2 linked regions of the Synechococcus elongatus PCC 11801 genome follow. The protein of the gene in region 1 interacts with the protein of each later gene in a pairwise test. Links are inferred from orthologs where the notes say so. Each region holds a gene or a part of one and is shown on either strand. Other genes may lie near its edges.

The links.
Region 2: the proteins of uvrB (region 1) and uvrA interact in binary tests that used the Escherichia coli proteins (3 or more experiments, as listed by UniProt). The link is inferred for Synechococcus elongatus PCC 11801 from one-to-one orthologs.

What each region holds. Positions count from the first base shown.
Region 1 is NZ_CP030139.2:2,374,253-2,382,286, reverse strand. What follows is about bases 3,414-6,375. They hold uvrB (excinuclease ABC subunit UvrB), read left to right. Parts: upstream 3,414-3,875; coding sequence 3,876-5,876; downstream 5,877-6,375. Other genes in these bases: DOP62_RS11895 (DUF3531 family protein), read right to left, coding at 5,938-6,375; DOP62_RS11905 (DevA family ABC transporter ATP-binding protein), read right to left, coding at 3,414-3,754. Outside these bases: DOP62_RS11925 (cytosine deaminase), read left to right, coding at 1-154; DOP62_RS11920 (FAD-binding oxidoreductase), read left to right, coding at 157-1,512; DOP62_RS11915 (HAD family hydrolase), read right to left, coding at 1,509-2,270; DOP62_RS11910 (FHA domain-containing protein), read right to left, coding at 2,276-2,938; more of DOP62_RS11905, read right to left, coding at 3,041-3,413; more of DOP62_RS11895, read right to left, coding at 6,376-6,393; DOP62_RS11890 (Sll0314/Alr1548 family TPR repeat-containing protein), read right to left, coding at 6,397-7,422; DOP62_RS11885 (ABC transporter ATP-binding protein), read left to right, coding at 7,468-8,034. UniProt on the Escherichia coli protein: The UvrABC repair system catalyzes the recognition and processing of DNA lesions. A damage recognition complex composed of 2 UvrA and 2 UvrB subunits scans DNA for abnormalities.
Region 2 is NZ_CP030139.2:1,056,662-1,068,855, reverse strand. The notes cover bases 1-3,534. They hold uvrA (excinuclease ABC subunit UvrA), read left to right. Parts: upstream 1-322; coding sequence 323-3,334; downstream 3,335-3,534. Other genes in these bases: DOP62_RS05080 (type IV pilus twitching motility protein PilT), read left to right, coding at 3,500-3,534; DOP62_RS05090 (hypothetical protein), read right to left, coding at 35-196. Outside these bases: more of DOP62_RS05080, read left to right, coding at 3,535-4,615; DOP62_RS05075 (D-hexose-6-phosphate mutarotase), read left to right, coding at 4,656-5,474; DOP62_RS05070 (PHP domain-containing protein), read left to right, coding at 6,153-6,863; DOP62_RS05065 (hypothetical protein), read left to right, coding at 7,028-7,459; gor (glutathione-disulfide reductase), read left to right, coding at 7,558-8,898; Holliday junction branch migration DNA helicase RuvB, read right to left, coding at 9,115-10,248; DOP62_RS05050 (shikimate kinase), read right to left, coding at 10,298-10,861; DOP62_RS05045 (hypothetical protein), read right to left, coding at 10,929-12,101. UniProt on the Escherichia coli protein: The UvrABC repair system catalyzes the recognition and processing of DNA lesions. UvrA is an ATPase and a DNA-binding protein. A damage recognition complex composed of 2 UvrA and 2 UvrB subunits scans DNA for abnormalities.

The sequences.
Region 1 (8,034 bases):
GGCTCGTGCTGATTTCGTGATTTTCAACGCCCGCTCTTTCACAGAACTGCTGGCCCGTCCCCAAAGCGATCGCCTGATTGTCCGCAATGGCCGTGCGATCGCCCCTAAATTACCTGACTATGCTGAGTTAGATGCAGTTCTGATGCGGCACTAGCCATGGTGGATTGGACAGCGGTAGATCACGCTCTCGCAGGCATTGAGAGCGATCGAGATCGCGCAACCTGTCAGCGGCTTTCGCTGGACTATGCCCACTTCAGCCCGATCCTCTGGCCGCAATTGCAAGATCGCGCCGCCGATCGCGTGCTCTATCCCCACACTAAAGCCGATTTACTGGCGATCGCGCGCGTCTGTGTGCAAGAGCAAATTCCTTTGACGGTGCGCGGGGCAGCGACGGGTAACTACGGTCAATGCACACCGCTGCAGGGCGGGATTTTAGTCGATCTGACAGCCTTTGATCAGATTGTTTGGCAGCGTGGTTCACGGTTGCGAGTTCAAGCCGGTGCAAAGCTCGCTGCAATCGATCGGGCGATTCGCCCGAGTGGCTGGGAGCTACGCTGGGCACCGTCGACTTACCGGACGGCGACAATCGGTGGTTTCTTTGCGGGCGGTAGCGGCGGTATTGGATCCATTACCTATGGACAACTACGCGATCGCGGCAATCTGCTGGGTGCACAAGTGCTGACCTTGGAAGCAGAGCCGCGTTTTGTCGAACTGCAAGGTGAAGCAGCCCAAGCGATCAACCATGCCTACGGCTGCACTGGCCTGATCACCGAGCTGGAGATTCCCCTTGCTCCGGCCTATGACTGGCAGGAATGCATGGTCAATTTCCCAAGCTGGTCAGGGGCTCTGAGTTTTGCCCAAGCGATCGCCGAGGCGGATGGCCTGATCAAGAAGATGGTCTGTGTTCTTGCCAACCCGATTCCTAGTTTTTGCAAAGCAATCAAAGATGCTTGTCACGCTGGGGAAACCGCCGTTCTGCTGTTGCTGTCGGAGTCAAGTCTGGAGGTAGCAACGGCGATCGCCTCGGAAATCGGCGGACGGATCAGTTGGCAGCGATCGCCGCAGGATCAACCGCTCACCACCTTGATTGAGCAGAGCTGGAATCACACCACCCTCCATGCCCGCAGCGCTGATCCAGCTTGGACTTACCTGCAAATGCTGCTGCCCTTGGGACAAGAAGCGGCTCTGATTGATGCGTTTCAGTCTCGTTGGGGTGACAGTGTGCTCTGGCATCTGGAACTGTTGCGCAGCCATGGTCAAGTCCGAGTTGCAGCACTGCCGCTGGTACGTTTTGAAGGTCGCGATCGCTTGCAACAACTCACTGATCAGTTGACCGCTGCCGGCGCGATTCTCTTTGATCCGCACACCTACTGTCTTGAAGACGGTGGCATGAAGCAAATCGATGTTCAGCAACTGACTTTCAAAGAGCAGATCGACCCGCAGGGACTGTTTAATCCTGGCAAGATGCGGGCGTGGTCGGAGAAATACGGCGATCGCAGTGCTGTGACTTAGGCGCGAGCGCGCAGTAGCGCCTCAACCAGTTCCAGAAAGCCTGCCACTTCAGGCTGTTGACAGAGATAGCGAGGTGGCTGGGACAGACGATCCAGGTATGGCGCTAAATTCGCGACACCCACACTCAGCGGAAACTCAGCAAAGAGGCTGGCATCGTTGGGGCTATCGCCCACCGTCACGATTTGGTCAGGAGTGAGATTAGGAAAAGCAGCCTGACACACTTGCCAGAGCGATCGCGCTTTGTTTTGGCCGCGTGGCAGCAAGTGACACTGAACAGCGCTGTAAACAAAGTCCAGCCCTTGCTCAGTAGCGATCGCAGCAATCCGATCGAGATCTGCTGGACTGAGCCCCGCCACATCAAAAGCCCAGTCCGTTTGCCGAAAGGCATTATCAGCCGCCGGTTGTAACTGCGGCCAATGCTGTTGAATCTGCTGAAAACAGTGTTGTAGCTGCTGGCGATGGTCAGCGATCGCCGCGATCGGGCTCAGGATAATCGGTGCTTGCTCAGGCCAGCAAATTGCGCCGCCATTCTCTGTGATCACCCCCGCCACCGGCAGATATTGCGCCAAGGCCATGCCCCAGCCCACCGATCGCCCTGTTGTGATCAACACTGCAATCTTGGCTGCTGCTAACTGCTCAAGGGCTTGAATCAGCGCCGGTGAAAAGCGATCGCCCGCAGTAAGGGTTCCGTCGAGATCACTGGCAACTAGTCGCACCGTGCTGAGCGCCGCTGACTGCAGCGGTTGCGGCTTTGGCAAGCCAATCACGCCTCAAATTCGGTTGTGTCCTCTGGCGACAAGCTCACCGTTGGATCTTGCAGCCCCGACAAACTCCGGAATTGTGGACTGAGATAGAAATAAGTCGCCTTCACATCGGCGCCAAACAGGATTTGGTCATAGTGTTTGAGGTCGCACTCTGTCACACTGCGATTATTGACGTAGGTGCCATTGGCACTGCGTCGGCCGGTTTCAGGGTCACCATCAATCAGGCGATAGCGGACCTCACCGTTTTCCGTCAAGAAGCGAACGAGGGTTGCATGCTGGCGAGAGGCATAGATCGAATGCAGGCGGATATCGCAGGAGTCGGCCTTGCCAATCGTGTAGTGCGACTTGTAGAGCTTCAGCTCGGTGGCCCCGCGCGAGTCTTCGACGATGAAGACATGTTCGGGCTGTGCGGGATCGGCCAAGTCGAGGGTCAACACCTTTTCTAAGGTGTTTTGCAAGGAGGCTAAACTCCGCAATGCTGCCGCACAGGTTTGAAGGGCTTGCTGAGTCGTCGCAAGTTCGCCGGCAACAACTGCCTTCTTCAGTGTTTCGAGCGCCGTACTGTAGCCACTGGTCTGCTGATCAACAAGTTCGAACAGCTCTGAGAGCGCATAGTCGGTGTTGCCAACTTTGACCCGAGTATCGAGGCTGATGATCGACACAGTTGTTTCCTAGAACAATAAGCCGGCTCGCAAAGGCGAAGTCGTATGGCATATTGTGCCCCCTTCCACGCCTTCTTGCTTGTTCTGTACTCAACGAAAAATTTAAGCTTTCTGGAGAATAGGGCTGGTTAATCCCCCTTTGACAAGGTGGCCATCTTCCATCTCCAAGATGCGATCGGCGATATCGAGGATGCGGTTGTCGTGGGTAACCAGCAGGATCGTGCAGCCCTGTTCCTTCGCCAGCTGCTGCATCAGGTCCACCACATCCCGACCCGATTGGCGATCGAGGGCAGCCGTCGGTTCATCGGCCAGCACCAGTTTGGGACGACCCACCAAAGCACGGGCGATCGCCACACGCTGTTTTTGCCCCCCAGAAAGGTTCTCAGGGTAGTAGTCGAGGTGATCGCCAAGGCCCACCGCTGTCAGCATTTGCTGCGATCGGGCGATGCGTTCGTCCCACTTTAGATCAGCCTGCAAATCTAACGTCATTTGCACGTTCTGGCTCGCTGTCAGAAAGCGTAGGAGGTTATGGGCTTGGAAGATGTAGCCGATATTGCGCCGCACCTCGACGCGTTGGCGTTGGTTGGCTTCGTGTAACTCTTGGCCCAGCACGGTCAGGGTGCCGGTCTGCACCGATCGCAACCCTCCAATTAACGTGAGAAGGGTGGTTTTGCCACAGCCGGAGGGTCCAGTCAGCAGAACAATCTCGCCAGGATTGAGATCGAAACCAACATTGAACAAGACCTGTTTTTGCAGTGAGCCGTGGCCATAAAAATGGTCAAGGTTCCGAATGGAGACCACTGGTTCGCTGCTCATGACCCTCTCCAAAGAGCTGCCTGCATTTTAGCGGTACTGTCTGGAGCAGCTGCGTGGGCGATCGCCCTTGAATGGTGCAGGATTGCTATCTTCAAGCAACAGTGGCAGCCACATCCCCAGCATGACGCCCTTTCAACTGCAAGCCCGCTATCAACCAATGGGAGATCAGCCCACTGCGATCGCGCAGTTGGTGCAGAAAGTTCAGGCAGGGATTCCCTATCAAACGTTGCTGGGTGCAACCGGAACTGGCAAGACTTTTACGATCGCTAATGTGATTGAACAGGTGGGGCGACCCGCGCTAGTTCTCGCTCACAATAAAACGTTGGCGGCGCAGCTTTGTAATGAGCTACGCGAGTTTTTTCCGAATAATGCAGTTGAGTATTTCATCAGCTATTACGACTACTATCAGCCCGAAGCCTACATCCCCGTCACCGATACTTACATCGCCAAAACAGCGTCGATCAACGAAGAGATCGATATGTTGCGGCACTCCGCCACTCGCAACCTCTTCGAGCGGCGCGATGTGATTGTTGTTGCCTCTATTAGCTGCATCTATGGCCTCGGCATCCCCAGTGAATATTTGAAGGCAGCCATCCCCCTAGAAGTCGGGGCTGAAGTCAATATGCGCGAGGTGCTACGCCAACTCGTCGATGTCCAATACAGTCGCAACGACCTAGAGTCAGGTCGTGGTCGGTTTCGGGTCAAGGGCGATGTTCTGGAAATTGGCCCTGCCTACGAAGATCGGATTATTCGAGTTGAGTTCTTTGGCGATGAAATCGATGCCATTCGCTACATCGATCCCGTGACTGGTGAAATTCTCCAAAGCCTCGATCGCCTCAACATTTATCCGGCCCGCCACTTTGTCACCCCTGAGGAGCGACTAGAAACCGCGATCGCCGAGATTAAAGCGGAGCTCAATCAACAGCTGCTGACCTTACAAGCCGAAGGCAAACTAGTTGAAGCCCAACGCTTGGAGCAACGCACCCGCTATGACCTCGAAATGCTGCAGGAAGTAGGCTATTGCAACGGCGTGGAAAACTATGCCAGGCACCTCGCGGGCCGCGAACCAGGATCACCGCCGGAATGTTTAATCGACTATTTCCCCAAAGATTGGCTCTTGGTGGTTGATGAATCCCACGTGACGGTACCCCAGCTACGCGGGATGTACAACGGCGATCAATCCCGCAAAAAAGTGTTGATTGATCATGGCTTTCGACTGCCTAGCGCGGCGGATAACCGCCCTTTGAAGTCGGAGGAGTTTTGGGACAAAGTGCGGCAGTGCATTTTTGTCTCAGCCACGCCCGGCGATTGGGAAGTGGGGCAATCGGAAACCCATATTGTCGAACAAGTCATCCGACCAACAGGGGTGGTTGACCCTGAGGTTTTTGTCCGACCCACAGAAGGCCAAGTTGATGATTTACTCACAGAAATTCAGCAGCGGGTCAGCCGTCAAGAGCGGGCTCTGATTACAACACTGACCAAACGGATGGCCGAGGACTTGACTGATTACTTGGGCGATCGCGGTGTTAAAGTTCGCTATCTCCACTCCGAGATCAATTCGATTGAACGGATTGAAATTCTTCAAGATCTACGCAACGGCGATTTTGATGTCTTGATTGGCGTCAATTTACTGCGGGAAGGCTTGGATTTACCTGAAGTCTCATTGGTCGCAATCCTTGATGCTGACAAAGAGGGCTTTTTGCGGACTGAGCGCAGCTTAATTCAAACGATCGGTCGTGCGGCTCGCCACATCAACGGCCAGGCAATTCTCTATGCCGATCGCCTGACCGAAAGCATGGAAAAAGCGATTGGCGAAACCGAGCGACGGCGACGCATCCAACTGGAATATAACCAACGCCATCAGATTACGCCTCAGCCGATCAGCAAGCGATCGAGTAATGCCATTCTGTCGTTCCTCGAAGTCTCGCGGCGACTGAATAAACAAGAACTAGAAGTTGCCGTCAGCCAAGCGGATGATCTTTCCTTGGAGGAAATTCCAAATCTGATTACTCAGCTAGAAGCACAAATGAAAGAAGCCGCCAAAAATCTTGAATTTGAAGAGGCAGCTCAATATCGCGATCGCATCAAAAAGCTGCGTGAGCGACTCGTCGGTCGTCACTGACAAAAAACTGGCTCGAGTTCAGACCCAAGCCAGTAATGCTCAGCAATCGCAACCGATTGCGCTAGTTCCAGTCATCTGCCGCAAAGTCAAGATTGCGGCGTCCTGGTGAGGGCCAATCGGCATTTTCACCGCCGATAAAGACCCGCTCTAAACCGACCATTTCTTCGCTCAGCCGCTGCAGTGCGTTGAGCAACACGTCCAGCGCGATCGCATCACTCGTACCCAAATCAAACCAGCAGCGAGCCCAACGGCCCTGATACTCCACTTCTCCCATGTTGTGCATCAGGGCTGGCAGACTATTCCGCTCCTGAGCTGACTGATAGCTCATGTAGCTCAGCTCAAGTCCTTCATCTTGAGCCTGCAAGTTCTCGGCATTGAAGCCACCGAGCTTACCGAGGAAAAACCATGAGTCAAAAACTTCCTCGAGATATTGCTGCTCGAGCGGTGCCGGCACCGTACTAAATTCAACCCAAATCCAGCAGTCGAACGGGTTAAACTCACGAAATTCAATTTGCATAGGTTACAGCGAAGGCAAGGTGGATGGTCCCCAAGGACCTGGCGCTTGGGTGACTTGATCGCGCAGAGCGACGCAGTCTTGACCGCGATTATCGAAGGTTTTTTGGTTATTGCAGGCTTCAAAAAAGAGCTGCCAAACTAGCGGTTGCGGCAGTTGTGCAGATTTCGCTAGGGCTTTTTGGAATTCTGCTGCCGCCGCTCGCCGTAAATTCGCATCCCCAGTCGCTTTACTTTGCTCAACCAGAATCTGCGCTTTGAGGTAGTAAAGCTCTGGGTTGTCAGGGGCGGCTGTAATCGCTCGATCTACGTAGCGCAAGGCTTCGGAATAGCGTTTGAGATTACGCAAGCCCAAAGCAATACCGCGATCGGCCAAATAGCGCGGACTCGCTTTTTCCAGCTTGGCGATCGCCCCATCCGGATTTGCCAAAGGCAAATTGGTCGCCACCATCAAATCGACAAAACCTTGAATCAAATTCAACTCCGGATCATTGGGGTTGATCTGAGCGGCTGCTCGCAAGCTGCCATAGACCGATTGGAGCGATTGCAAGGCTTGAGGCACAGCCGATAAGGGCACGCCGCCATCACCCGTCAGTTGGGGTAAGAGGCTAGCAGCTGCGGTCATCAACTCACCCACCGCAATGTAGATCTGGCCACGCAGCGGTTGTTGAGCCACGATCGCCTGCGCCTTACTCTTCGTTTGGCGAGCGTAGTCCGCAAAGGCTTGGCGGTTTTGCTGGGCAAAGGCCAAACTCCCTGCCAAAGCAAACACCAGAGGATCAGAGGAATCCTGCTGCAGAGCTTGTTGAAGGGCCCGTTCAGCAGCTGGATAATTGCCCTGCTGAAAAGCAGCCGTAAATGCTGCTGCCGTTGCAGCATTGATCGGTTGGGGATTACTGCTGCGGAAGGGGTCGACAGCTCGGCCAGCTGGCATGCCAACCGTACTGCAGAGAACGGCTGCACAGCTCGCAGCCAGCAAACGATGGATTAAGCGAATTTTCATGCTGACGTGACAAGCGATAGAAAGCAGCAAAGACGTTGACAGAACTCAGTCGTTCCTGAAGAGGCAACTGGCAGAATGGAACGGTTGCGATCGCTTAAGCCTTTGACCCTGCAACTGGACGGCATTTCATACCATCCTCCCGCGAGTTCACGGCCCATCTTAGACAATATCAGCTTCGATCTCGGCTTCCCGGAACTGGGCTTGATCGTCGGTCCCAGCGGTTCTGGCAAAACGACACTCCTGGAACTCCTCGCCGGTCTCGTGATTCCGCAGCAGGGACAGGTCAAATGGCATGACCAGGAGTTGAACTATCTCCAGCTCCGACAGTTAGCTGGTCTAGTCTTTCAATTTCCCGAGCGTCACTTCTGCGGCCATACCGTGCTGGAAGAACTGCGCTTAGGACATCCCGAAATCAGTCGTGAACAGGTCAAAGCAGCGCTCGTCTCTGTCGGATTGGGCGATCTTCCCTTTTCGGCCTCGCCCTATCAACTCAGCGGCGGTCAACAGCGACGGCTTGCCCTCGCGGTGCAGTTGATTCGGCAGCCTTGCATCCTGCTCTTAGACGAACCTACAGCTGGTTTGGACTGGTCGATGCGGCGACAGTTAATCCAGCTCTTTCAGGAGTTGAAAAAAACCTGGGGG
Region 2 (12,194 bases), 1.3 Mb from region 1 along the record:
TCTCAATCGCGGCGAACGGCTAGAAGGTGGCGAACTAGGCACTGGCCGGTGCTTGGGGGCGAGTACGAACACGGAGTCTACGAATGCCATGTGGCTCGGGGCGGCGTTCTTGCAGCTCTTGCTTCAGCTGCTTCAGCAGGGCGCGGTGGCGTTGCGAAGGGAAAAACGTGAACTTGAGGTCTGGCTTCCAATCCATGCAAAAAGTTGAGAAACAAAGCGCCTGATCTCAGGCTCCCCAACTCTAGCGCAGGGGCGATGACCCCAACCGAGCCGCTCAAAAGGTAAGCGATAGAATCATCTAGATTTTTGCTGCTGCTTTCCCATGCCCAAGCGCGCTTCTGTTGAGCCTTCATCTGATCTGGCTCATCGCAATGGCAGTCAACCAGCAGCCGAGACAGACCAAATTCGAGTTCGGGGCGCGCGGCAACATAATCTGCAGAACCTTGACCTCGATCTACCGCGCAACCAGCTAATTGTGTTTACGGGTGTGAGCGGTTCGGGCAAGTCATCCTTGGCCTTTGACACGATTTTTGCCGAGGGGCAACGTCGCTACGTCGAGTCACTGTCTGCTTATGCTCGGCAGTTCCTTGGCCAAGTCGATAAGCCTGATGTCGATGCGATTGAGGGCTTGAGTCCAGCCATTTCCATTGACCAAAAATCCACTTCGCACAACCCACGATCGACGGTCGGTACGGTCACGGAAATCTACGATTACCTGCGGTTGTTGTTTGGGCGAGCCGGCTCACCCCACTGCCCCCATTGCGATCGCTCGATCGCGCCTCAAACGATTGATCAAATGGTCGATCGCCTTGCAGAACTACCCGATCGCAGCCGCTTTCAAATCTTGGCGCCGGTGGTTCGCGGTAAAAAAGGAACCCATAAAAAACTGCTTTCTAGCCTTGCGGCAGAAGGCTTTGTGCGGGTGCGGATCAACGGTGAAGTGCGGGAACTCAGTGACAGTATTGAGCTGGATAAAAACCACGCCCACACCATCGAAATTGTGGTCGATCGCCTTGTTCAAAAAGAGGGAATTCAAGAGCGACTCGTTGATTCACTCACCACCTGTCTCCGTCGTGCCGAAGGCATTGCTGTGATCGATGTCTTGCCGAGCGATCGCGGCTCTGTCGTAACCTTGCCGACGGAGTTAGCAGCTAGCCACGCAGCCGAAACAAAAGCTGCCTATGGCAGCCCTGCTAGTGGCTATGAACTTGTCTTTTCCGAAAATTTTGCTTGCCCCGAGCATGGCGCTGTGATGGAAGAACTGTCGCCGCGCCTCTTTTCCTTTAACTCACCCTACGGTGCCTGCTCCCATTGCCACGGGCTGGGGAGCCTACGGACGTTTTCGCCCGATCTGGTCGTTCCCGATCCCAGCCTGCCAGTCTATGCCGCGATCGCGCCTTGGTCGGAAAAAGATCACAGCTACTACTTCAACCTGCTCTGCGGCGTGGCCGAGGCCAGTGGCTTCGAAATCAGCGATCGCTGGCAGGATTTGACCCCTGATCAACAGCAGGCGATTCTCTACGGCAGCCGTGAAGCGATCGCGGTTGAAACTGAATCCCGCTTCCGCGATCGTCAGGTTTACCATCGCCCCTTTGAGGGGGTGATTCCGATCCTGGAGCGTCAGTATCGAGAAACCAGTTCCGAAGTCTATAAACAGAAGCTCGAAAAATATCTCGTCGATCAAACTTGCGAGGTCTGCCACGGTTTACGGCTCAAACCGGAATCCTTGGCAGTGCGGATTGGCCCCTATCGGATCACTGATCTCACCAGTGTTTCAGTGCGGGACTGCCTGAGCAAAATTGAAGCTTTAATCGGTGCTAACGGGCGATCGCCCCTCTTGACAGCTCGCCAAATGCAGATCGGGGATTTGGTGCTGCGCGAAATTCAGGCTCGCCTGCGCTTCTTGCTCGACGTGGGACTCGACTACCTGACCCTCGATCGCCCAGCCATGACTCTCTCGGGTGGTGAGGCCCAGCGTATTCGCCTGGCTACACAAATTGGGGCGGGTCTGACCGGAGTGCTCTACGTCTTGGATGAGCCCAGTATTGGGCTGCATCAACGTGATAACGATCGCCTACTCAATACCCTGATTCGCCTGCGGGATCTCGGCAATACCCTGATTGTGGTTGAGCATGACGAAGATACGATTCGTGCAGCCGACCACCTGGTTGATATTGGGCCTGGAGCAGGGGTGCATGGGGGGCGTATCGTTGCCCAAGGTCATCTAAAGCAACTGCTGACGGCTGAAGACTCTTTGACGGGTGCTTATCTCTCAGGCCGTCGCCGTATTGCTACTCCAGCAAGCCGTCGTGAGGGCAATGGTCGCCGTCTGCAGCTCCAAGGTGCCAATCGTAACAATCTCCAAAACCTTGATGTTGAGATTCCCCTCGGCAAACTGGTCTGTGTCACGGGCGTGAGTGGCTCCGGCAAATCCACGCTTGTCAATGAACTCCTACATCCAGCCCTCGAGCACAGTCTGGGGCTGAAGGTTCCTTTTCCCAAAGGCCTGGCCGCGCTGAAAGGCACAAAAGCGATCGACAAGGTGATCGTGATTGATCAATCGCCGATTGGTCGTACCCCGCGATCGAATCCGGCGACCTATACTGGTGCCTTTGATCCGATCCGGCAGGTGTTTGCTGCAACGACGGAAGCGAAAGCACGAGGCTATCAGCCGGGGCAGTTTTCCTTCAATGTCAAAGGCGGTCGCTGTGAAGCCTGTGGTGGGCAAGGCGTCAATGTCATCGAGATGAATTTTCTGCCCGATGTCTATGTCCAGTGCGATGTCTGCAAAGGTGCTCGCTATAACCGTGAAACGCTGCAGGTGAAGTACAAAGGCAAGACGATCGCTGACGTGCTCAACATGACCGTCGAAGAGGCGGCGCAGTTTTTCGAAAACATTCCTCAAGCCAGTAGCCGCCTGCAGACCTTGGTGGATGTGGGTCTGGGTTATGTTCGTCTCGGTCAGCCTGCGCCAACGCTCTCAGGTGGTGAAGCCCAACGGGTCAAACTGGCGACGGAACTGGCGCGTCGGGCAACCGGCAAAACGCTCTATCTGATTGATGAACCGACCACGGGTCTCTCTTTCTACGATGTCCACAAGTTGCTGGATGTGATGCAGCGCCTCGTGGATAAGGGCAATTCGATCGTGGTGATTGAGCACAACTTGGATGTGATTCGCTGTGCAGACTGGATCATTGATCTGGGACCCGAAGGAGGCGATCGCGGCGGCGAGATTGTTGTTTGCGGGGAGCCAGAGACTGTAGCAATGCATGCTCACTCCCACACAGGGCGCTATCTTGCTCAAGTCTTAGCCCAGCATCCTCCGGGGCAGTAATGCTCAGTGAGTCTCACCAGCAGTGTCGCCAGAGCCAAGTATCAGATTCTGATACAGTGATCAACACTGCAGTAATCTTTTGTTTTTTTCTTAGATTTGTAGAGTCTTAAAGCGACATTCTAGAAGTAGCCATCGAGTCATCTTGTGACAGGAAGTAGCACGGTTATGACAGCGCCCACCATTGAGCAACTTGTGCGCAAGGCTTGCCAAGTACAAGCCTCGGATATTCATCTGCGGGTTGGGCATCCTCCCTACTTTCGGTTGCGCGAGCAAATGTATCCGCTCCCAAAAGCACCGGCTGTCACAGAGAGTGATATGGATAGCTGGCTCAATGAAATCTTGACGCCAGCCCAGCGTACTCGTCTTCAAGAAACGCAGGAAATTGATGAAGCGCTTTTTTATCCAAATCTGATTCGTTGTCGCGTCGTTTGCTTTCAAACACTGGATGGTACAGCGATTACGCTACGGTTAATCCCTCTACAGATTCCGAGTCTCTTTGAGCTGCAACTTCCATCTGTGCTTTCGGGGTTAGTTCAACGGAAACAAGGACTGATTTTAGTCACGGGACCAACAGGATCAGGTAAGTCAACTACCCTAGCAGCCATGGTTAATGAAATGAACCAAACCATGGCTCGCCATATTATTACTATCGAAGACCCTATTGAGTATGTTTTTGAACCTGTTCGCTGTTTGATTACCCAACGTGAAATTGGTCGTCATGCCCATGATTTTGCCTCGGCACTGCGGGCTGCGTTACGGGCTGATCCAGATGTCATTCTTGTGGGTGAGATTCGAGATCAAAAAACGCTCAAGACAGCTATCTATGCTGCCCAAACGGGTCACCTTGTTTTGGGGACACTCCATGCTCGCAATACAGTCAGCACGATCGATCGCTTGATTGGTCTTGATGGCATGGTGCAGAGCTCAGACACGCGCAAGCAGTTCCTAGAGCTGTTAGTCGCAGTGATTTCCCAACAACTGATCACTCCCCAAACTGGTAGCCGTAGGGCAATCTTAGAGGTTTTGATCAATACGCCGGCGATTCAGGACTATCTCAACCGTGGCGAATTAGAGGAAGCCTATCGCTTGATGGAACTCGACACGATTGAGGGCATGCAAACTCTCAATGAGGCACTCCTGATCGAGATTGAGCAAGGTCGACTCAGTGTTGAAGAGGCTCTGAAAGTCTCGATTGATCCTGGAGATCTCGATCGCCGTCTGCGGATTACTGGGATTGCTCAAGCCCAAGGATTTTCCAGTCATTTTCAATCTGATTTCTAAGCAGGGGTTTGGTTACTCCACTGATAGGGTGGGAGTCGGAATGATGGACGATGCCTTCGAACCGCTACAGCTTAAAGCCGAGGGAGCCAGCCTTCGCTTCTGCCGTTATGGCGGGCAAGTGTTGTCGTGGCAACCCGCAGGAGGTCAAGAACGTTTTTTTCTTAGCGATCGCAGTCTTTATCGTCTGGGCAAGGCTATTCGTGGTGGCATCCCGGTCATCTTTCCTCAGTTCTCGGATCGTGGCTCTTTACCTAAGCATGGTTTTGCCCGCGATCGTGCTTGGACCTTGCTTCAACTTGATGCAGCAGCGGGGTATGCAGAGCTAGAACTTCGAGACTCTGCCGAAACCTTACAGATTTGGCCTGTAGCCTTCCGGCTGCGCCTGAAGCTGCAATTGCGATCGCAACAGTTGCAGGTACAGCTCAGTGTTGAAAATTGCGATCGCCAACCATGGCAGTTTACGGCGGCGCTGCATGGCTATTTGGCAGTCCCTGACTTATCCACCGTGCGATTACAAGGGCTACAAGGGCGTTGGGGTACCGAGCAAACCACAGGCGATCGCTTTCAAGAATTAGATCGCGATCGTGGCTTTCTGACAGCGATCGATGCTTTGTATGACGCGCCAGCGCAGCTCCTGACTCTCGTGGCTCCGCCATGGCCAGACCTCCAAATCAGCCAAGAGGGCTTTTCAGAAACAGTGGTTTGGAACCCTGGCGTCGCGGGTGCTGCTCAGATTTCTGATCTCGCACCCGGTATGGAACGGCAGTTTCTTTGTGTGGAGGCTGCAACAGTTCAGCAACCGCCTCACCTAGAACCCGGTGAAATCTGGCAGGGGCAGCAATCCTTTCAGATCCACTGAAGCCGTAGATGACGGTAGTGCTTACTGTTAACCCTGCGAAGTATTCCTGCAATTCCTTGGCAGCAGCTCGATCGCACTCCTACGGTGAGGATAGTTCGGATGACGACCTCCAGGACGGCGTAAAGCTTGAGGACTGGACGGGTGAACATAGCTGGCGATGGCTTCTTCTGGGGTCGTCGCCTTTATTCGTGGGGGTACTGCTGAGGAAACGTGTGCGAGACGCACTCATCATGCTTCGACTTACTGGAAGCCGACTCCTGGCAAAGCTGGTCTCAGGAAGCTCCCAACCTTCTCGCAGAACCTCTCAGTGCGACAGAAAGAGTATTGCTGTGGATATGGTGAAGGGCGAATAAGTTAGGACGTTATGACAAGAGAAAGATAGATCTACCGTTCTTTAGCTTGTGGGTTTAATCGAGATTTATCGAGAATGACGGCCTGTCAAAGACGATGTCAGTTGTCCTTGCTCGGGTGATGATTGTTCTACCCTACCCATACGGTCTTCCGGTCTTCTCTCGGCTTGGGAAAGACTGAATAGCCTCTGAATAGTTGAAGTCTCACTTTATGTTTGAGATTGAGCAAGAACAATACATCCCACACTCAGCGGCTCGATTCCCAAATCCCTCATTCGTTAAACTAGGATGAAGGTCTATTCGTTAACCGATTTCCCTTGCTGCGTCCATGGGTCGAGCCCTGACTAATCGAACGGCTGACCGCATCAATCTGACGGCGGCCGCCGCTCAGGTTCAGTCTGTCTTGCAAGGAATCGAAGCCGAAAGCTGCCCCCGGACTTACAATTTTCATCTCCACACCACTTGTTCCGACGGGAAATTGCAGCCTCGAGAGGTGATGGAGCAAGCGATCGCGATTGGATTGCGCGGCCTAGCGATCACCGACCACCACGGGATCCGAGGCTATGAAGCCGCTTGCGCTTGGCTAGAAGACTATCAGTGGCGCAGTGGCGGGCGATCGCCCCTTCCCAAACTCTGGGTGGGCACTGAAATTAACGCCGACCTCCAAGGGACCGAGGTTCACATCCTCGCCTATGGATTTCAGGCTGACCACGTGGCGATGCGCCCCTACTTGATCGGGCGGCCCCCCCAAGGTGATGCCCATTTAGCACCAGCGGTCATTACGGCAATTCAGCGAGCGGGCGGTCTGGCAGTTTTGGCGCACCCGGCGCGCTATCGGCGATCGCCCCAAGAGTTGATTCTGGCCGCTCATCGCTACGGCATTGATGGCGTGGAAACCTACTATGCCTACGGCAACCCCACGCCTTGGCAAGCCACTCCGGAGCCAACTCAAGCGGTCGCGGCTTTGGCTGCCGAGTTGAATCTCCTCAGTAGCTGTGGCACCGATACCCACGGTCGTAGCCTGCTCAGTCGCCTTTAGCTCGGTTCTCATCTCAGCGACACTGCTGCTCAGCCAGGGGCGATCGTGGCTGTGAGCGATCGTTCCAGATATTGATTGTGAGTGCGGGTCTAACGCTCTAGCAGCTTCCCCGTAGAATGGGGTGACGGCATCTTCATATTTAGTAACTGTTGGGGTGTTCATCCATGACCGGATTTATTCGGGGTCTTTTTCAAGGCAAGCCCAAAGCGGAACAGGCACAGCAGCCAAAGCAGAAAGCGGAGAGCTTTTACCTTGATGCTGATGAAGCGAAGAGCTTAGGCAACTTGGATTACATCCGTTCGGCCTCCACGATTGAGCACACCTTCCCCAAAACAGCGAGCAATCCTGAAGAGCGGGTTCTCATTCAAAAAGTCTCGTCGCTGTCGGTTGAAGTGGTCGAAGCGTCAGAAGGCCTCCCCCAAGCTGAGCAACGCCAACAGGAAGCTCTGAACAAAGCTGCGGCGGAAGCAGAAGCCAATAAAGCGCCGACTAAAACATTTGCTGGTCAAACCGAGACTAGCGAAACTAGCAGCCGTCGTCGTTCGACTGGTGATTTGGATATGTTCCGTCAGATGGCGCGGGACTTGAAGAAGTAAACCGCGAATCGCGTAGCGGATTAGCAAAGGGTAGCTGCTCTTGAACCTCCAGCGCGGCTGCCCTCATTTTTTGTTCGGGCCAAACAGGGCTTTGCAGCATGAGTTTTGACTACGACCTCTTGGTTATTGGTGCCGGTTCTGGTGGGTTGGCGGCCTCAAAACGAGCTGCCAGCTATGGTGCCAAAGTTGCGATCGCAGAGACCGACCTCGTCGGTGGCACCTGCGTGATTCGCGGCTGCGTGCCTAAGAAGTTGATGGTCTATGCCTCGAGCTTTGCCAGCCAGTATCACTACGCCGAAGCCTACGGTTGGTCAGCCGTCCAGCCTCAGTTCTCCTGGCCCAAATTGATTGCAGCAGTCGATGCGGAAGTGAACCGCCTCAGTCGGCTACACATCAGCTTGCTGGAAAAAGCAGGTGTGGAGCTGTTGCTCGGTCATGCCCAGTTCTTGGATGAGCACCGCGTGCAAGTGGGCGATCACCAAGTGACGGCGGCAAAAATTCTGATTGCAGTCGGGGGACGCCCCATCAAACTGGCGATTCCGGGCGGTGAGCTGGCGATTACCTCACGAGAGATGTTCCATCTGCCCGAGCAGCCGCAACGCTTTGCGGTGATTGGTGGCGGCTACATTGGCTGTGAGTTTGCCGGGATTCTGCGCGGTCTTGGCTCAGAAGTCACCCAAATTATTCGCCGCGATCGCATTTTGCATGGCTTTGATCAGGAACTGCAGGAAGCTGTGCAAACCGGCATGAGTCAGCACGGTATTCAGTTCCGTACAGGCGTCACGGTTGAGCGGATCGACAAGACTGAAACTGGCTTGCAACTGAGCTACAGCGATGGCAGCCAGCAAACAGTGGATCAAGTGCTGATGGCTACTGGCCGTGAACCGTGGCTGGAAGGGTTAAATCTCGATGCGGCGGGTGTGGCGATCGAGGGTCGCCGGATTGCTGTCGATGGCTGGAGTCGCACTAACCAACCACATATCTTTGCCGTGGGTGACTGCACCGATCGCGTCAATCTCACCCCTGTGGCGATCGCCGAAGGTCGCGCTTTTGCAGATACGGAATTTGGCCAAAAGCCCCGCCAGATTTCCTACGAAAACATTGCCTCAGCAGTCTTCAGTCAACCAGAAGCATGCAGTGTCGGGCTGAGTGAAGAGGCCGCCAAAGCGGAGTACGGCGAGGATCGCATTCGCGTTTATCGCAGTCGCTTCCGACCGATGTTCTACACCCTGCCCCAAGCAGAGGAACGGGTGTTGATGAAGCTGGTGGTTGAGACGGAGAGCGATCGCGTCCTTGGGGCGCACATGGTTGGCAAGGACGCGGCTGAGATTATGCAGAGTGTCGCGATCGCGGTCACGATGGGCGCGACAAAGGCAGACTTTGACGCCACGATGGCCCTACATCCCACCTCAGCCGAAGAGTTTGTGACGATGCCCTAGGTGATCAGAACGGAGGGGCGATCGCCTCTCCGGCAGTCAGGATTAGCAACAAATAAAAAAACTCCCCCGCCTGGTTCGCGCTGCCATCCGACGGGGGACTCCCCTTTGTCCTTGGTGTAGGACCTGGTGGGAGATTTCTACCTTCAGTGTGACGCAGTCAAGGCAGACTGATCCCCAAGCGCAACTTAAATTCACGGGAGCGGTTGCAGCCGTCTGTCAGGCTTCTGGCTCAGTCATGACTTCCCGCAAAGTCAGTTGACCGCCTGCTTGCGGCGGCTCGTAGCCCAGATGTCGCCAAGCTGCCGGAGTGGCCACCCGTCCGCGGGGGGTGCGTTGGAGGTAGCCAATCTGGAGTAGATAAGGTTCGTAGACTTCCTCAACCGTCTGGGCATCCTCGCCGGTAGCCGCCGCAAGTGTTTCCAGCCCGACCGGACCGCCACCGAAGTTCTCGATCAAGTGGGACAAGAGGCGGCGATCAGTCCAATCCAGCCCGCAGGGATCGACGTTGTAGAGCTCCAAGGCCGTCGCTGCGATCGCCCCTGTGATCGGTCCCGGTGCCTTGACAGCCGCATAGTCGCGCACCCGTCGCAACAGGCGATTGGCAATCCGCGGCGTGCCCCGCGATCGTTTGGCAATTTCCTCAGCTCCGGCCTGATCAATCGGCGTATTCAGCAGGCGAGCCGTGCGCTGCACAATATCAGTCAAGGCCTCAACTTCGTAGAAACGCAGTCGTTGCACCAAACCAAAGCGATCGCGCAGTGGCGAAGTCAGCGCCCCGATCTGAGTCGTTGCACCCACAAGAGTGAAGGGCTGCAGCGTAATACTGCGGGTGCGGGCACTCTGACCCTTGCCGATGGTGATGTCGAGCCGAAAGTCCTCCATCGCCGGATAGAGAATTTCTTCCGTGACCTTGGGCAGGCGATGAATTTCATCAATGAATAGGACATCGCCCGGCTGCAGGTTGACCAGCAGACCGACAATATCGCGGGGGCGCTCCAGCGCCGGTGCTGTGGTGATCCGACATTGCACGCCCATTTCAGTGGCCAGCACCAAGGCCATGGTCGTTTTACCGAGCCCCGGCGGCCCGTAAAGTAGCAGGTGATCAAGGCTTTCTTGACGACTTTGGGCTGCTGCGATCGCAATTCCCAGCACATCCTTCAGCTCCGGCTGGCCAATGTAGTCCGCCAGTCGTTGCGGGCGAATGTGGTCTTCCGGGCGTTGACTGTCTTCTGAGTTAGCCTGCGCCTGCGGTCGAACTAAGGATGCCTGCGCCTCAGTAGGAGGCGTTGGTGTTTTGGCCGGCGATCGCCGCTCGGCTGGGTCGGGGGATTTCGAAGAAACGATCGCCATGGCGCCAGCTTGCGCGTCGTCGTTATCCTATCGCGCTGCCTCAGGCGATTCAGGGGTTGGCAGCTTCTGTTTCAGTGGACTTGAGCACGCTGGGGATGGCAGCCAGAATGCGCTCGACGGTCGCGGCGGGTTCTTCCCCAGCGACAAAGGGGATCTGGAGATCGGCTTGGGCGTAGCGATCGCGGCGTTGCTCCCAGATCGCTTGTAAGGTTGCGGCTGGATCGTCCGTTTGCAAGAGCGGCCGATTCTGATCGCCTTCCAAACGACGCAGCAATTCGGGGATGGGCACATCCAGCCAAATCACCAAGCCCTGTTGCAAATAGCTCCAATTTTCAGGCCGAATCACAATGCCACCGCCCGTCGCCACCACTAAGCGGCGATAGCTCGCAACTTCTTCTAGGACTCGCGTTTCCAGTTTCCGGAAGCCAGCTTCGCCAGCTTCGGCAAAAATCTCAGGAATCGATCGCCCGGCCACGCGCTCAATTAAGTGGTCAGTATCGACATAGGTGTAGCCCAAGGACTCCGCCAGCTGCTGTCCGATCGTGGTTTTCCCCGATCCCATCAAGCCGACCAAGAACAGATCCAAGCCGTTCAGAGCTGCCACCAATGACACGCGATCGCTTCCCCAATTCCTTGGACACCATACCGCTCAGCTGTAGTCTGCTCCAAGACACACCCGTTTAGAAGGTCGATCGCCAGAAAATCTGCCATTCACTGAGGAACCGTCGTCGCCAGCCCCGCTGGTTACGCTGAGTTTCCCAGTCCGCCAGCAATTGCTCGAGCACCTGTCCAAAACTGGAGTCCGGCCAAAGACCGAGTAAAGAAGGCAGCGATCGCCGCGTTTGAATTGCCAGACTCAAGGGTGCTACCAGCTCCGCTGCATTCTCTGCCACCCAACTCGCCCCAAGCAAGCGGCCATTGCGCAGCAAACAGAGCTGCAGAAAACCGGCTGTTTGATCGCGAATCAAGGCTTCGGGGTGCTGCTGCCAGCTTGCGTTCACTATCTCCACGCGATCGCCGTAGCGACGGCGGGCTTGTGCCTCTGTCAGCCCCACTTGAGCCGCGGCAGGCTCCATTTCCACAACCTGCTGAGGGACTGGAGTCGATCGCCCACGAGGCCAGCCAAACAGACTTTGTTGGGCGATCGCGCGGACTTCTGCAGAACTAAGATTTGCTGCGATCGCCCGACTACCGGGCAGCAGCGGCAGCGGATCCGGTTGGAAATACTTGAGACTCAGCTCAGAGGGAGCCATCTTTTGATCACACTGCTCCAGTAGCTGAATGCCTTCGGCCTGGCATTGAGCTTGTAGCCGTTGCACCACTGCAGTCTCCCAACTGACCCAGATCGCGGGCGTTGCCAAGCTGACGTCCCAACCGTGGCGGGCAAGGGCTTGCGCAACCCCCAGCGCGATCGCGCGATCGCCGCTAACTGTCATTGATCGCGGTTGTGGATCGGCGGTCAGCAAGTCCCAGAGTGGTGTTGCCTCCGCTCCCGTTGGCTGAGCCTGCCAGATTTGCCTTGCTTCAAGCTGGCGATCGCCGCAGTCCACCAGTCGCCGCGATCGCGTCGCTTTCCAGTGACTGGCAACCACATCAATTCCGGCCTGTTCTAAGGCGATCGGGCCTTGCAGCCATTCCAGCCGCTCCACCAAATCCTGTGCTGCGGCGATTGCTTCCGATACAGAAGCGGACTGCAACAAGCAACGCATCAACAGGCGATCGTGATCGATTGCACCCCAACTTCCGGGCGGATAGACCAAGGCAACGCGAGCCTGCCAGCGTCGTGCTTGCTGAGCCAAGGCGATCGCCGCCGGTGTTGCGCCGAGGATGAGGAGGTTGTAGTCCGCAGTCATCACATTTTTGCGTCAGAGATCTGCAGCATCGTTGGCAAAACCAAGGCAGGACAACCCTTGTTGGATTGCTTTGCGATCAACTGCTCACCCAGC